DNA from 2 places in the Streptomyces sp. NPDC041205 genome. Region 2 is predicted to be linked to the other one. Evidence: riboswitches for the same ligand, from Rfam matches in the RefSeq annotation. Region 2 holds a riboswitch; the other holds the start of a gene.

Region 1 (7,299 bases), on a different contig from region 2:
GCGCCGCCACGTGGAGTTCCGTCGCCTCGCGGACGGCTCCTTCACCGTCGCCGACGTGGGCAGCCTCAACGGCACGTATGTGAACCGGGAGCGGATCGACTCCGTCGCGCTGTCCAACGGCGACGAGGTGCAGATCGGCAAGTACCGGCTGGTCTTCTACGCGAGCCAGCGGGGCATCTGACCCTCCCCCAGACTCCGTCTGGGGGGATCCCCAGGGAAGGTCCATGCTGCACACAACGAGGGGCGGTGCCGGAAACGGCACCGCCGCCGCGGACCGTCGGCTGATGAGCATCGGCACGGTGCTGAACGCGCTGCGTGACGAATTTCCCGAGGTCACCATCTCCAAGATCAGGTTCTTGGAGTCCGAAGGGCTCATCGAGCCGCAGCGCACGCCGTCCGGCTACCGCAAGTTCAGCCCGGAGGACGTCGAGCGGCTCGGGTACGTCCTGCGGATGCAGCGCGACCACTATCTGCCGCTCAAGGTGATCCGCGAGCAGTTGGACGCCACGGAGCGCGGTGAGGTCCCCGCCGTCCCCGCGCCCGGGCAGTCGCCCGAGTCCGCCGACAGCGAACTCGCGGAGGCCGACGCGGAGCGCACGGCGGCACGGCTGGGCCGGGACACCCTGTTGGCCGCAGCCGAGGCCGATGAGCGCCAGCTCGCCGAGTGGGAGACGTACGGCCTGATCACGCCCCTGCCCGACGGCAGCTACGACGCGGACGCCGTGACGGTGGCCGCGCTGGTCGTCGAACTCGGGCGATTCGGTATCGAACCCCGCCATCTGAGGGCCATGAAAGCGGCCGCAGATCGAGAGGCGGGCCTCGTCGACCAGGTCGTCGCGCCGCTGCGCAGGCACCGCAATCCGCAGACCAGGGCCCATGCGGAAGCCCGTACGAAGGAGCTCGCGGGGCTCACTGGCAGGCTGCACGCGGCGCTCGTGCACAGTGCGCTCGGTGTCCGGGTGCGCTGACCCGATCGGTGCCCGACTACCCAAACCTGCCGGGCACGTCCTAGGGTTGCTGTGTGAACGAGCTCGACGTCGTAGGTGTCCGGGTCGAAATGCCCTCCAACCAGCCGATCGTGCTCCTGCGTGAAGTGGGAGGCGACCGGTACCTCCCCATCTGGATCGGACCAGGGGAGGCGACCGCCATCGCCTTCGCACAGCAGGGCATGGCGCCCGCACGGCCGCTGACGCACGACCTGTTCAAGGACGTGCTGGAGGCTGTCGGCCAGGAGCTCACCGAAGTGCGCATCACCGACCTGCGGGAAGGCGTGTTCTACGCCGAGCTGGTCTTCGCCAGCGGAGTCGAGGTGAGCGCGCGGCCCTCCGACGCCATAGCGCTTGCGCTGCGCACCGGGACGCCGATCTTCGGCAGTGACGGGGTGCTCGACGACGCCGGGATCGCCATTCCGGACGAGCAGGAGGACGAGGTGGAGAAGTTCCGCGAGTTCCTCGATCAGATCTCGCCCGAGGACTTCGGCACCAACAGTCAGTGAGCCGCGCTCGGCGGCGAATCCGGCGCCCCGGTTGGGCGGTCGGCGGCAGGCGGCGCGCCGTCGTTCGTCAGCCCGTAGGACCCCTCCGGGAGGCCGTCCCCGGATCATTCGGCTAGCCTTTCCCCGCAGCGTGGGAGGGGAAACCACTCGCAGGGTGATTATCACCCGGCGTGCCGAGTGTGGCGTTCGTTGACGAGCCCCTGGTGACTGCCTACCGTCGAGGAGGCAGGTCAAGGACGGAGGTCGGCGTGAGAAGCAGCGGCGACGGCACAGCGGTGGGCGGTCCGTACCCGCATCACAGCAGCTCGGCCGATCACTCTCCGAAGCGCCCGGTGGCAGTGCACGGTGGCACCTCCGGGCCGGAAGGTCAGGGGGAGAGCCCCGAGCAGGACCGGGTCGGATATCGGGGGCCCACGGCGTGCGCCGCCGCGGGCATCACATACCGCCAGTTGGACTACTGGGCGCGGACCGGGCTCGTCGAGCCCAGCGTGCGCGCGGCCGGTGGCTCCGGGACCCAGCGGCTCTACAGCTTCCGTGACGTGGTCGTTCTGAAGATCGTGAAGCGGTTCCTCGACACCGGGGTGTCGCTGCAGAACATCCGCACCACGGTCCAGCATCTGCGCGACAGCGGATTTCGGGACCTGGAGCGCACGACGCTGATGAGCGACGGGGCGACGGTCTACGAATGCACCTCGCCCAATGAGGTGCACGATCTGCTCCAGGGCGGGCAGGGCGTCTTCGGGATCGCCGTGGGCGTCGTGTGGCGCGATGTGGAGGCCGCGCTGTCGCAGCTCCACGGGGAGCGCATCGACACCGGGGAGACCCTGATGGGGCACCACCCCGGGGACGAGCTCGCGAGGCGGCGCAACCGGGCCGTGTGAGGCGGTCGGCGGTGGTCGGCGGCGGGTCCTGACGGGGCGGTTGTGCCTGGTGGCTCAGGGGCATTGTCAGTGGCTTAGGGCAGCATCGGAGATGTGAGGACCGCGCCGACGATTCTGCATCTCGACATGGACGCCTTCTACGCGTCCGCCGAGCAGGCTGCCAAGCCGAGCCTGCGGGGCAAGGCTGTCGTCGTCGGCGGGCTGGGCCCGCGCGGTGTGGTCGCCACCGCCTCCTACGAGGCGCGTCGGTTCGGGGTGCACTCGGCGATGCCCATGGGGCAGGCGCGGCGGCTCGCGCCGAACGCCGCGTACCTCGTGCCCCGGTTCTCGTTCTACCGGGAGATCAGCGACCAGGTGATGCGGCTCCTGCGGGAGCTGTCGCCGCTGGTGGAACCGCTGAGCTTGGATGAGGCCTTCGTGGACCTGGAAGCGGGGGGCGTCGCGGCGGACGAGGCGGCCGCGCGCGCCGTCGGGGAGCGGCTGCGGGCGGACATCCTGCGGGTCACGGGACTGACCGGGTCCGTGGGGCTAGCCGTGTCCAAGATGCTGGCGAAAATCGCCTCCGAGCAGGCCAAGCCGGACGGGCTTGTGCTGATATCGCCGGGTACGGAGCGGGAACTGCTCGCGCCCATGACCGTGCGGACGCTGCCCGGGGTGGGGCCCGCCACCGGCGACCACCTGCGACGGGCCGGGATCACCACCGTCGGGGAGCTGGCCGAAGCCGGGGAGGACGAGCTGGTACGGCTCCTTGGGAAGGCCCACGGCGGGTCGCTGTACGCGATGGCGCTGGCGCGGGATGAGCGGCCCGTGGTGGCCGAGCGGGACACCAAGTCGGTCAGCGTCGAGGACACGTACGACGTGGACATCCACGACCGGGTGCGGGTCCGGATGGAGGTGGCGCGCCTTGCCGACCGGTGCGTGCAGCGGCTGCGGGACGCCGGGCACTCCGGGCGGACCATCGTGCTGAAGGTGCGGCGCTTCGACTTCTCGACCCTGACGCGCTCCGAGACGCTGCGCGGCCCCACGGACGACCCCGGGGTGGTGCGGGAGGCTGCCGCGCGGCTCCTCGAGTCCGTGGACACGACGGGTGGGGTGCGGTTGCTGGGGGTCGGGGTGAGTGGGCTTGCGGACTACACGCAGGAGGACTTGTTCGCTCAGGCACAGGCGCAGGCCGATGCTGCGGCGGAGGCGGGTGTGGGAGCCGGTGCGGCCGGGGCGGGTTCTCAGGGTGTGGTGGGGGCTGAGGTGGGCGTGAGTGCGGGCGCGCGTGTGGAGGTTCGGGGCGGGGTGGAGCTTGGGGTGGGGGAGTGGGGTGGCGGTGAGGTGCTGGATGGGGACGGGGATGGGCGGGGTGAGGCTGCGGGCGGGAGTGAGTCTGGTGGTGAGGGAGCTGGTGGTGCGGTGATTGGGGGTGTTGGGCTTGGTGGTGGGGTCTCCAGCGGTGGCGGGTTTGGTGGTGGCGGCGGTGGTGGTGGGGAGTCTGTGTCGTTGGCTGAGCGCAGGTGGTCGGCCGGGCATGACGTGCGGCATACGGCGCATGGGGCGGGGTGGGTGCAGGGGAGCGGCCTGGGGCGGGTGACGGTGCGGTTCGAGACGCCGGGGTCGGCGCCGGGGCGGGTGCGGACGTTCCGGACGGATGATCCGGAGCTGGAGCTGTCGGATCCGTTGCCGTTGGTGGCTGAGGGCATGGAGGTGGGGGAGGCCGTCGGGGGCGCGGGGATGGGCGAGGCGGCGGAGGGCGAGGGGGCCGGGGATGTCGAGGGGGTGGTGGCTTCGGGGTGTGTCGGTGTTGGTCGGGCTGCTGTGGAGGAGGGTTCCGCTGGGGGCACTGTGGCCACGGGGGAGCCGGGAGTGGCCAGGCGCGGGGAGTGGACGGGGGGTGGGCGGGACGCCGACGGTGTCGGAGGCGCCGTGAGGGTCGAGGGCTCTGAGGGGCCCTGACGACGCAACCGGTCCACAACCGGTCGAAGACGGCTACGACAGCCCGCAGCTGGCCACGGCGAGCCGCGTGGGCCGCGTGAGTCGCGTAGGCCGTGTGGGCCGGGACGGGCCGGGACGGGCCGTGTGGGCCGGTGGCGGAATCTCGGCGCCGTGGGTTACGCGGACGTCTGGCCGAAGTCCACGTCCGGCGGGGGCGGCGGTGGAGCCAGGTCCAGGCCGTAGTGGCGGTAGAGCTGGAGTTCCTGTTCCGGGGACAGATGGCGGCCGACGCCGAAGTCCGGGGCGTCCTTGATCAGGGCGCGTTCGAAAGGGACCCGGAGAGTGCCGTCGTCGACCAGCTCGCTGGGCTCCAGGGGGACGAAGGCGTCCCTGCTGAACAACCCCGTCCGTATGGCCGCCCACTCCGGCGCGCCGGTGGCATCGTCGAGATAGACCTCGTCGACTGTGCCGATCTTGGCCCCGTCGCGGTCGAACGCCTTGCGGCCGATCAGGTTGCGCGGATCGATATCGGTCTGCACGGGCCCTCCAACTGGTCGCGAGTCGTTCGTGCTCGTACCTGCTTGTGCGTACTCGTACCTGCTCGTACGTGCTAGTACGTACTCGTCCAGAATTCGCTCGTCATCACTACGAAAGAGCACATCGAGGCGGGCGGCCACTCGAGGGATCGGCCACGGTCCTCGCTGGTAGGCTGGCGAGTGGCTGTTGACCCCGTGCGGGAGAGCTCTTCGGTGGCAGCACCGGAGGCGCCGAAGGAGCAACTCCTCCCCGGAATCTCTCAGGCCCATGTACCGCACGGACGAGGTCACTCTGGAAAGCAGGGCGGGCGTCGGGCGGGCACGTTCGGAACCCTTCCTCACCGACGGTGAAAGCAGCGCTGCCCTCGGGCGGAGCTGTGAAGCTCTCAGGTTGAGATGACAGAGGGGGAGGCCGTCCGGGTACCCGCGCCGTGGTGCCCCTCGCAGGTCGTGTCAGACCAGGAGGCCTCCGCAATGACCGCCACTCCTCGTACTCCGCTCTCGCAGCTGGAGCAGGGAATCCCCTTCGAACAGCGGCACATCGGACCCGATGCAGAAGCCCGCGCCAAGATGCTCGCCCAGGTCGGGTACGGCTCCCTCGACGAGCTGACGGCCGCCGCGGTGCCGGATGTGATCAAGAACGCCGACGCCCTCGAACTGCCCGGCGCGCGGACCGAGGCCGAGGTCCTGGCCGAGCTGCGCTCCCTCGCCGACCGTAACCAGGTGCTCGACTCGATGATCGGGCTCGGCTACTACGGCACGTTCACGCCGCCGGTGATCCTGCGGAACGTGATGGAGAACCCGGCTTGGTACACGGCGTACACGCCGTACCAGCCGGAGATCTCGCAGGGCCGCCTGGAGGCGCTGCTGAACTTCCAGACCGTCGTCGCCGACCTGACCGGACTGCCCACCTCCGGTGCTTCGCTGCTCGACGAGGGCACCGCCGCCGCCGAGGCCATGGCGCTCTCCCGGCGCCTGGGCAAGGTCAAGAACGGCGTCTTCCTCGTCGACGCCGACGTGCTGCCGCAGACCGTCGCCGTGATCCAGACCCGCGCCGAGCCGACCGGCGTCGAGGTCGTCGTCGCGGACCTGACGGACGGCATCCCGGCCGACGTCGCCGAGCGCGGCGTGGTCGGCGTGCTGGTCCAGTACCCGGGCGCCTCCGGTGCCGTACGGGACATCAAGGCCCTCATCGACCAGGCCCACGACCTGGGCGCAATCGTTTCTGTGGCCGCCGACCTGCTGGCGCTCACGCTGCTCACCTCGCCCGGCGAGCTCGGCGCGGACATCGCCGTCGGCACCACCCAGCGCTTCGGCGTGCCGATGGGCTTCGGCGGCCCGCACGCCGGCTACATGGCGGTGCGCGAGAAGTTCGCCCGCAGCCTGCCCGGACGCCTCGTGGGCGTGTCCGTCGACGCCGACGGCAACAAGGCCTACCGGCTCGCGCTGCAGACCCGTGAGCAGCACATCCGTCGGGAGAAGGCGACCAGCAACATCTGTACCGCCCAGGTGCTGCTCGCCGTCATGGCCGGGATGTACGCCGTCTACCACGGGCCCGAGGGGCTCAAGGCGATCGCGCGGCGCACCCACCGGTACGCGACGATCCTCGCCGCGGGCCTCAAGGCCGGGGGTGTCGAGGTCGTGCACGAGGCGTACTTCGACACGCTGACCGTCCGCGTGCCGGGCAAGGCCGCCGACATCGTGACCGCGGCCCGCGAGGGCGGCGTGAACATCCACTTCGTGGACGCCGACCAGGTGTCGTTCGCGTGCGACGAGACCACGACGCGGACGCAGCTCGCCGCGATCTGGACCGCGTTCGGCGTCGAGGCCGACATCGAGGCGCTGGACGCCTCCGTCGCCGACACGCTGCCCGCCGGGCTGCAGCGCTCCGACGAGTTCATGGCGCACCCGGTGTTCCACCAGTACCGCTCCGAGACCGCGATGCTGCGCTACCTGCGCCGTCTCGCCGACCGGGACTACGCGCTCGACCGCGGCATGATCCCGCTGGGGTCCTGCACCATGAAGCTCAACGCCACCACGGAGATGGAGCCGGTCACCTGGCCGGAGTTCGGCCAACTGCACCCCTTCGCGCCCGCCCAGCAGGCGCAGGGCTATCTGACGCTGATCCGGGAGCTCGAGGAGCGGCTCGCCGAGGTCACCGGGTACGACAAGGTGTCGCTGCAGCCCAACGCCGGTTCGCAGGGAGAGCTCGCAGGACTGCTCGCGGTCCGCGGCTACCACCGTGCCAACGGTGACGACCAGCGGACCGTCTGCCTGATCCCGTCCTCCGCGCACGGCACCAACGCCGCCAGCGCCGTGATGGCCGGGATGAAGGTCGTCGTGGTGAAGACCGCGGACGACGGCGAGATCGACGTCGAGGACCTGCGGGCCAAGATCGAGCAGCACCGCGACCAGCTCGCCGTCCTGATGATCACCTACCCGTCCACGCACGGTGTCTTCGAGGAGC
Region 2 (7,299 bases):
CCTCACCGGCGCCACAGCCACCGCCGCCACCGCCCTGCTCACCACCCCCGCGTCCGCCGGGAGCCGCACGCGTGCGCTCGGCGTACAGAACTGGATGGCGGGCATCGACGCCGCGACGCCCCTGCAGCGCCTGACGATCCCCGGGACGCACGACTCGGGCGCCCGCTTCGGCGGCTGGTGGGTGGAGTGCCAGAACACGACGCTGGGGCAGCAACTCGGCTCCGGCATACGCTTCCTGGACATCCGGTGCCGGGCCTTCGAGGGGTCCTTCACCATCCACCACGGCGCGTTCTACCAGAACCTGAACTTCGACGACGTCCTCGGCGCCTGCCGGGACTTCCTGCGCGGCCAGCCCACGGAGACCGTCCTGATGCGCGTCAAGCAGGAGTACTCGCAGGAGAGCGACGCGACGTTCCGGGCGCTCTTCGACGACTATCTCGACCGGCGCGGCTGGCGCTCCCTGTTCCACATCGGCAACGCCTGGCCGCGCCTCGGCGAGGTCCGCGGGAAGGTCGTCCTCATCGCCGACAACGGCGGTCTGCCCGGCGGCATCCGCTGGGGCGACGGCGGCCTCTTCGACATCCAGGACGACTACAACGCGGTGCCCGCCGCCAAGTTCCCCAAGGTCGAGGCCCACTTCAGGAAGGCCGCGGCCCAGCCGGGCAAGCAGTACATCAACTTCGTCAGCACGGCCGCAGCGATCCCGCCGCGCTGGAACTCCGACGACCTCAACCCGCGGACGCACACCCTCCTGGAGAGCGCCGAGGGCCGCACCTGGCGCGGGCTCGGGATCGTCCCGATGGACTATCCCAACACCCGCGCCGGTCTGGTGGAGTCACTGATCGCGCACAACTAGCGCCCGTCCCAGGGGCCGGCGCGCGGTGGGGCTCAGCACTCGATGATGTTCACGGCGAGCCCGCCGCGCGCCGTCTCCTTGTACTTCACGCTCATGTCGGCGCCGGTCTCCTTCATGGTCTTGATGACCTTGTCGAGGGACACCTTGTGGCTGCCGTCGCCGCGCATCGCCATCTTCGCGGCGGTCACGGCCTTCACGGCCGCCATGCCGTTGCGCTCGATGCACGGGATCTGGACGAGCCCGCCGACCGGGTCGCAGGTGAGGCCGAGGTTGTGCTCCATGCCGATCTCGGCGGCGTTCTCGACCTGCTCCGGGGAGCCGCCGAGAACCTCGGCGAGGGCGCCCGCGGCCATCGAGCAGGCGGAGCCGACCTCGCCCTGGCAGCCGACCTCGGCGCCGGAGATGGAGGCGTTCTCCTTGAAGAGCATGCCGATGGCGCCCGCGGCGAGCAGGAAGCGGACGACGCCCTCGTCGTCGGCGCCGGGCACGAAGTTCATGTAGTAGTGCAGGACGGCGGGGATGATCCCGGCGGCGCCGTTCGTCGGGGCGGTCACGACGCGGCCGCCGGCGGCGTTCTCCTCGTTCACCGCCATCGCGTACAGCGTGATCCACTCCATGGCGCGGGCGTGCGGGTCGCCCTCGGCGCGCAGCTGCCGGGCGGAGTTCGCGGCGCGGCGGCGGACCTTCAGGCCGCCGGGCAGGATGCCCTCGCGGGACATGCCGCGGGACACACAGGCCTGCATGACGCGCCAGATGTCGAGGAGGCCCTCGCGGATCTCCTCCTCGGTGCGCCAGGCCTTCTCGTTCTCCAGCATCAGGGCGGAGATCGACAGGCCGGTCTCGGAGGACAGGCGCAGCAGCTCGTCGCCGGTGCGGAAGGGGTACTTCAGGACGGTGTCGTCCGGGACGATCGGGTTCTCGCCCGCCACAGCGTCCTCGTCGACCACGAAGCCGCCGCCGACGGAGTAGTAAGTCTTCTCCAGGACGAGCGCGCCGTCGGTGTCGTACGCGAAGATCGTCATGCCGTTGGCGTGGTACGGCAGGGCCTTGCGGCGGTGCAGGATCAGGTCGGCGTCGAAGTCGAAGGCGATGTCGTGCATGCCGAGGACGTTCAGGCGGCCCGTGGACTTGATCTCCTCGACGCGGTCGTCCGCCGACTCCACGTTCACCGTGCGCGGGGACTCGCCCTCCAGGCCGAGCAGGACGGCCTTGGGGGTGCCGTGGCCGTGGCCGGTGGCGCCGAGGGAGCCGTACAGCTCCGCGCGTATCGAGACGGTGTGGGCCAGCAGGCCCTCGTTCTTCAGGCGGCGGGCGAACATGCGCGCCGCGCGCATCGGGCCGACCGTGTGGGAGCTGGACGGGCCGATGCCGATCGAGAACAGGTCGAAGACCGAGATGGCCACGGGAGAACTCCAATGATGGGTGGTAGACGCCGTTGTCCGCCGGGTGGTGCGGGGGCAGCTTGCCGTGCTTGCGGGCACGTGGTGCGGGGCACCGCGCGCACTGTCCTCATGTCCAGTGTGCGCGGTGCCCCGGAAGTCCGTACCAACTAAAGCGTACGAAACTACTTCAGGCCGGGGTACAGCGGGTGCTTCGCGGCCAGAGCGGACACCCGGGCCTTGAGGGCCTCGGCGTCGAAGTCCGGCTTGAGGGTCTCGGCGATCACGTCCGCGACCTCGCGGAAGTCCTCGTCCTGGAAGCCACGGGTGGCCAGGGCCGGGGTGCCGATGCGCAGGCCGGAGGTGACCATCGGGGGGCGCGGGTCGTTCGGGACGGCGTTGCGGTTGACCGTGATGCCGACCTCGTGGAGGCGGTCCTCGGCCTGCTGCCCGTCAAGAGCGCTGTCGCGCAGGTCGACCAGGACCAGGTGCACGTCCGTGCCGCCGGACAGTACGGAGACGCCGTGCTCCTTGACGTCGTCCCGCACCAGGCGCTCGGCCAGGATCCGGGCGCCGTCCAGGGTGCGCTGCTGGCGCTCCTTGAAGTCGTCCGAGGCGGCGACCTTGAAGGAGACGGCCTTGGCCGCGATCACGTGCTCCAGCGGGCCGCCCTGGAAGCCGGGGAAGACCGCGGAGTTCAGCTTCTTCGCGAAGTCCTTGTTGCGGGCCAGGATGATGCCGCCGCGCGGGCCGCCGAGCGTCTTGTGCGTGGTGGAGGTGACCACGTCCGCGAACGGCACCGGGTTCGGGTGCAGACCGGCGGCGACGAGACCGGCGAAGTGCGCCATGTCGACCCACAGCTTCGCGCCGACCTCGTCGGCGATCCGGCGGAACTCGGCGAAGTCCAGCTGACGCGGGTAGGCGGACCAGCCCGCGATGATCACCTTCGGGCTGTTCTCCTTGGCCAGGCGCTCGACCTCGGCCATGTCGACCAGGCCGGCCGCGTCCACGTGGTACGCGACCACGTTGAACTGCTTGCCGGAGAAGTTCAGGCGCATGCCGTGGGTGAGGTGCCCGCCGTGCGCCAGGTCCAGGCCGAGGATCGTGTCGCCGGGCTGGGCGATCGCGAAGAGGGCGGCCTGGTTGGCGGAGGCGCCGGAGTGCGGCTGGACGTTGGCGTACTCGGCGCCGAACAGGTCCTTGACCCGGTCGATCGCGATCTGCTCGGTCACGTCCACGTGCTCACAGCCGCCGTAGTAGCGGCGGCCGGGGTAGCCCTCGGCGTACTTGTTGGTGAGGACGGTGCCCTGGGCCTCCATGACGGCGACCGGAGCGAAGTTCTCCGAGGCGATCATTTCCAGGGTGGACTGCTGGCGGACGAGCTCGGCGTCGACGGCGGCGGCGACGTCCGGGTCGAGCTCGTGCAGAGGGGTGTTCATAAGCGACATCGGAAGATCAGTCCTTACGCCGTGGTCAGCTGCCGGAGAACGCGGTGTACTCGTCGGCGGAGAGCAGGTCGCCCGGCTCCTCCGCCACGCGCACCTTGAACAGCCAGCCGCCCTCGAAGGGTGCCGAGTTCACCAGGGACGGGTCGTCCACGACGTCCTGGTTGGCCTCGACGACCTCACCGGAGACCGGCGAGTAGAGGTCGCTGACCGACTTCGTCGACTCCAGTTCGCCGCAGGTCTCACCCGCGGCGACCGTGTCGCCGACCGCCGGGAGCTGGGCGAAGACGACGTCGCCGAGCGCGTTGGCCGCGAACTCGGTGATGCCGACCGTCGCCACACCGTCCTCGGTGGCCGACAGCCACTCGTGCTCCTTGCTGTAACGCAGCTGCTGGGGATTGCTCATGGCCTGAATTCTCCTGTACGCGGGCGAGTGCTGATGAACGTGGGTCTTACGGACTGAGACGGGCGTGTGCCACCCCGGGCGCCGACGGGACGCGGAGGCGTCCGCGGACCAGGCGGGGCACGGGCGCGGACCGGTCGGGGACCGGCGCCGCCGGGCTACTTCTGGCGCTTGTAGAACGGCAGCGCGACGACTTCGTACGGTTCGTGCGTACCGCGGATGTCCACACCCACGCCCGCCGTGCCGGGGGCGGCGTGCGCCGCGTCGACGTACGCCATCGCGATCGGCTTGCCGAGGGTCGGGGACGGCGCGCCGGAGGTGACCTCGCCGACGACCTCGCCGCCGACGACCACGGACATGCCCGCGCGCGGGACCCGGCGGCCCTCGGCGATCAGGCCCACCAGCTTGCGCGGGGGAGCGGCCTCGGCGCGCTCGGCGGCCGCGCGCAGCGCCTCGACGCCCACGAAGTCGTCCGCGTGGGACGTCTTGTCAAACTTGACGACCCGTCCCAGACCGGCGTCGAACGGCGTCAGGGCCGTCGTCAGCTCGTGCCCGTACAGCGGCATGCCCGCCTCCAGGCGCAGCGTGTCGCGGCAGGACAGGCCGCAGGGGACCAGGCCCACCGGGGCACCGGCCTCGGTCAGCGCCCGCCACAGCTGCTCGGCGTGCTCGGGGGCCACGAACAGCTCGAAGCCGTCCTCGCCGGTGTAGCCCGTGCGGGCGATCAGGGCGGGGACGCCCGCGACGGTGCCGGGCAGGCCCGCGTAGTACTTCAGGCCGTCGAGGTCGGCGTCCGTGACCGCCTTCAGGATGCCGGGGGACTCCGGGCCCTGGACGGCGATGAGGGCGTAGGCGTCGCGGTCGTCGCGGACCACGGCGTCGAAGCCTTCGGCGCGCTCGGTCAGCGCGTCGAGCACGACCTGGGCGTTGCCGGCGTTGGCGACGACCATGTACTCCTGGTCCTGGAGCCGGTAGACGATCAGGTCGTCCAGGATGCCGCCGTCGGCCTGGCAGATCATGGTGTAGCGGGCGCGGCCGACGCCGACGGAGCCGATGTTGCCGACGAGCGCGTGGTTGAGCAGGTCCACCGCCGCGGGGCCGGTGACCGTGATCTCGCCCATGTGGGAGAGGTCGAAGAGACCGGCACGGGTACGGACCGCGTTGTGCTCGTCGCGCTCGCTGGCGTAGCGCAGCGGCATGTCCCAGCCCGCGAAGTCGGTCATGGTCGCACCGAGGTCGCGATGCAGGGCGTCCAGGGCGGTGTGGCGTGGGGTATTGCTCATCAGTACTGGCTCCCGGGGCATGACGGGCGAGGTCGATCCTCCCCATCTGTCATCGAACCTGAGAGGTTCACCACGTCCCGTGCGTATGACGGGTCATGACTTGCACCTTGGGTGGAGCCGCCCCTGTGACCGGTGTGGCCGGGTGTGACCGGGGATCGACCCGCTTTTCAGATGTGCCTCGCCCGCGCGGTACGGGGCCTGAGAGATTCAAGGGAGGAACTTGCTCCTTCGGCGCCCCGGGACGACGTCCGCGTCAGAGTGCGGTCACGTCTCCGGGAACTCTCCCGCGCGGATTCAAGCGGCCGGTATGGAGTTGGCGCGCACATCATTGCACGCGCCCCCGCTTCACGACAGCAGCAACTTCTTCACAACAGCGGCTACGGCGGAATGCCCTTGTGCGGCATTACCGTCTCTTTACACTCAACGGAGAAGTACTGGGGATGAGTGACGTGACCAGCATGGGGAGGCCGATCACGGTGCGCAGGAGCGGTGCTTATGCGACCACCACGGGTGCGGCGTTGCCCGGCAGCGACGTGGTGCCGCCGCAGCCCGGCGCCCCCGTGCGCGAGTGCCTCGGGTACTTCCCGCGGCCCGTCGTGCGCGACCTCAGGGACCGGGCCCGGCGCGGCCCGCGCCGCCTGGTGTTCGGCGCGAGCGACGTCGTGGTCGTGTCCGGGCTGCCCGGCAGCGGCAAGTCCACGCTGATGCGGCGCGCGGTGGCGGGGCCGCGCGTGGACTCCCAGGACACCCGGGACCGCTGGGCGGCCCGTATGCCCCGGCTGCTGCCGTACGCGCTCTATCGCCCCCTGGTCCGCCTCGCGCACTACGCGGGCCTGCACCGGGCGCTGCGCTCCGGCGCGGGCGTCGTCGTGCACGACTGCGGTACGCAGCCGTGGGTGCGCCGCTGGCTGGGCCGCGCGGCCGCCCGGCGCGGGGCCACGCTGCACCTCCTGCTGCTCGACGTGCCCGTCGAGGTCGCACTCGACGGGCAGCGCGAGCGCGGCCGCGGGGTCTCCCGGTACGCCTTCGCGCGGCACCGCAGGACGGTCGGCCGTCTCGTCCGCGCCGCCGAGCGGGGCGAGCTGCCGCGGGGCTGCGGCTCGGCGGTGCTCATGGACCGGGAGGCGGCGGGGGCGCTGCGGGAGATCGGGTTCGGGGGCTCAGGGGTCTGAGGGGGCTGAGGGGGCGGTGCGGCGGGGGTGCCGGTTAGGGTCGGGCCCGCAGCACAGGAGCAGGGCAGAGCGCAGAGCAGGGGTCGAGGACAGATGAACTATCCGGGGGACTACCCGGGAGGCGTTCCGGCACAGGGACCGGGCCCGGACCAGGGACATCCGCATGGGCATCCCCACGCGCATTCCCACGCACATCCGCACGGGCATCCGCACGAGGGATGGCCGGCCAATGAGCTGGAGGAGGTCCTGGCCGCGTCGCTCGGCGCCCCGCCGTCGGACGCGGTGGGCGCCCGCATCGTCGAGACGCTGGGCCGCGGCCGGGTCTGGGTCCCGCTCCCGTCCGGCGGCGGCCCCGACCAGGGCACGCTCGACCTGCCCACGCTGGAGATCGACGGGCAGGCGTACGTTCCCGTCTTCACGTCGGAGCAGCAGTTCCAGCAGGTGACGGGGGGCCGGATGAGCTGGACGGTGGCGCCCGCGGTGGAGTTCGCGCGCGGGCTTCAGCCGGAGCTCGGCATCGTCCTGAACCCCGAGGGCACGGTCGCCGTGCCGCTGCCGCCGCCCGCCGTGGCCGCGCTGTGCCAGGTGGGGCGCACCGAGCTGGACGGCCCGACGACCGGCGGCCGGGTCCGCCTCTTCGAGCCGGACTGGAAGGAGGACCCGGTCGACTTCCTGAGCGCCGCGTCCCGCGAGTTCCAGGCGACCGGGGTGGTCCTGACGGCCCGCCGCTGCCTGGCCAGCGTCGAGGGCGAGGACCCGTC

Evidence for each region. A riboswitch is a leader RNA that binds a small molecule or an ion and turns the genes downstream of it on or off. The one in region 2 is predicted to bind glycine.
Region 1: another riboswitch for glycine. It lies ahead of gcvP (aminomethyl-transferring glycine dehydrogenase); the one in region 2 lies ahead of gcvT (glycine cleavage system aminomethyltransferase GcvT).

Annotation. Positions count from the first base shown of each region.
Region 1 covers NZ_JBVIZH010000003.1:6,536-13,834, forward strand. The annotation lists gene ACZ6BG_RS14180 (FHA domain-containing protein) at 1-181, shown strand, start outside; gene ftsR (transcriptional regulator FtsR) at 225-968, shown strand; gene ACZ6BG_RS14190 (bifunctional nuclease family protein) at 1,022-1,495, shown strand; gene ACZ6BG_RS14195 (MerR family transcriptional regulator) at 1,744-2,376, shown strand; gene ACZ6BG_RS14200 (DNA polymerase IV) at 2,470-4,317, shown strand; gene ACZ6BG_RS14205 (PRC-barrel domain-containing protein) at 4,473-4,835, opposite strand; glycine riboswitch at 5,021-5,118, shown strand; gene gcvP (aminomethyl-transferring glycine dehydrogenase) at 5,307-7,299, shown strand, end outside.
Region 2 covers NZ_JBVIZH010000002.1:313,286-320,584, reverse strand. The annotation lists gene ACZ6BG_RS08405 (phosphatidylinositol-specific phospholipase C) at 1-856, shown strand, start outside; gene ACZ6BG_RS08400 (L-serine ammonia-lyase) at 889-2,259, opposite strand; gene glyA (serine hydroxymethyltransferase) at 2,421-3,683, opposite strand; gene gcvH (glycine cleavage system protein GcvH) at 3,709-4,086, opposite strand; gene gcvT (glycine cleavage system aminomethyltransferase GcvT) at 4,242-5,366, opposite strand; glycine riboswitch at 5,403-5,543, opposite strand; glycine riboswitch at 5,544-5,663, opposite strand; gene ACZ6BG_RS08380 (AAA family ATPase) at 5,807-6,538, shown strand; gene ACZ6BG_RS08375 (enhanced serine sensitivity protein SseB) at 6,632-7,299, shown strand, end outside.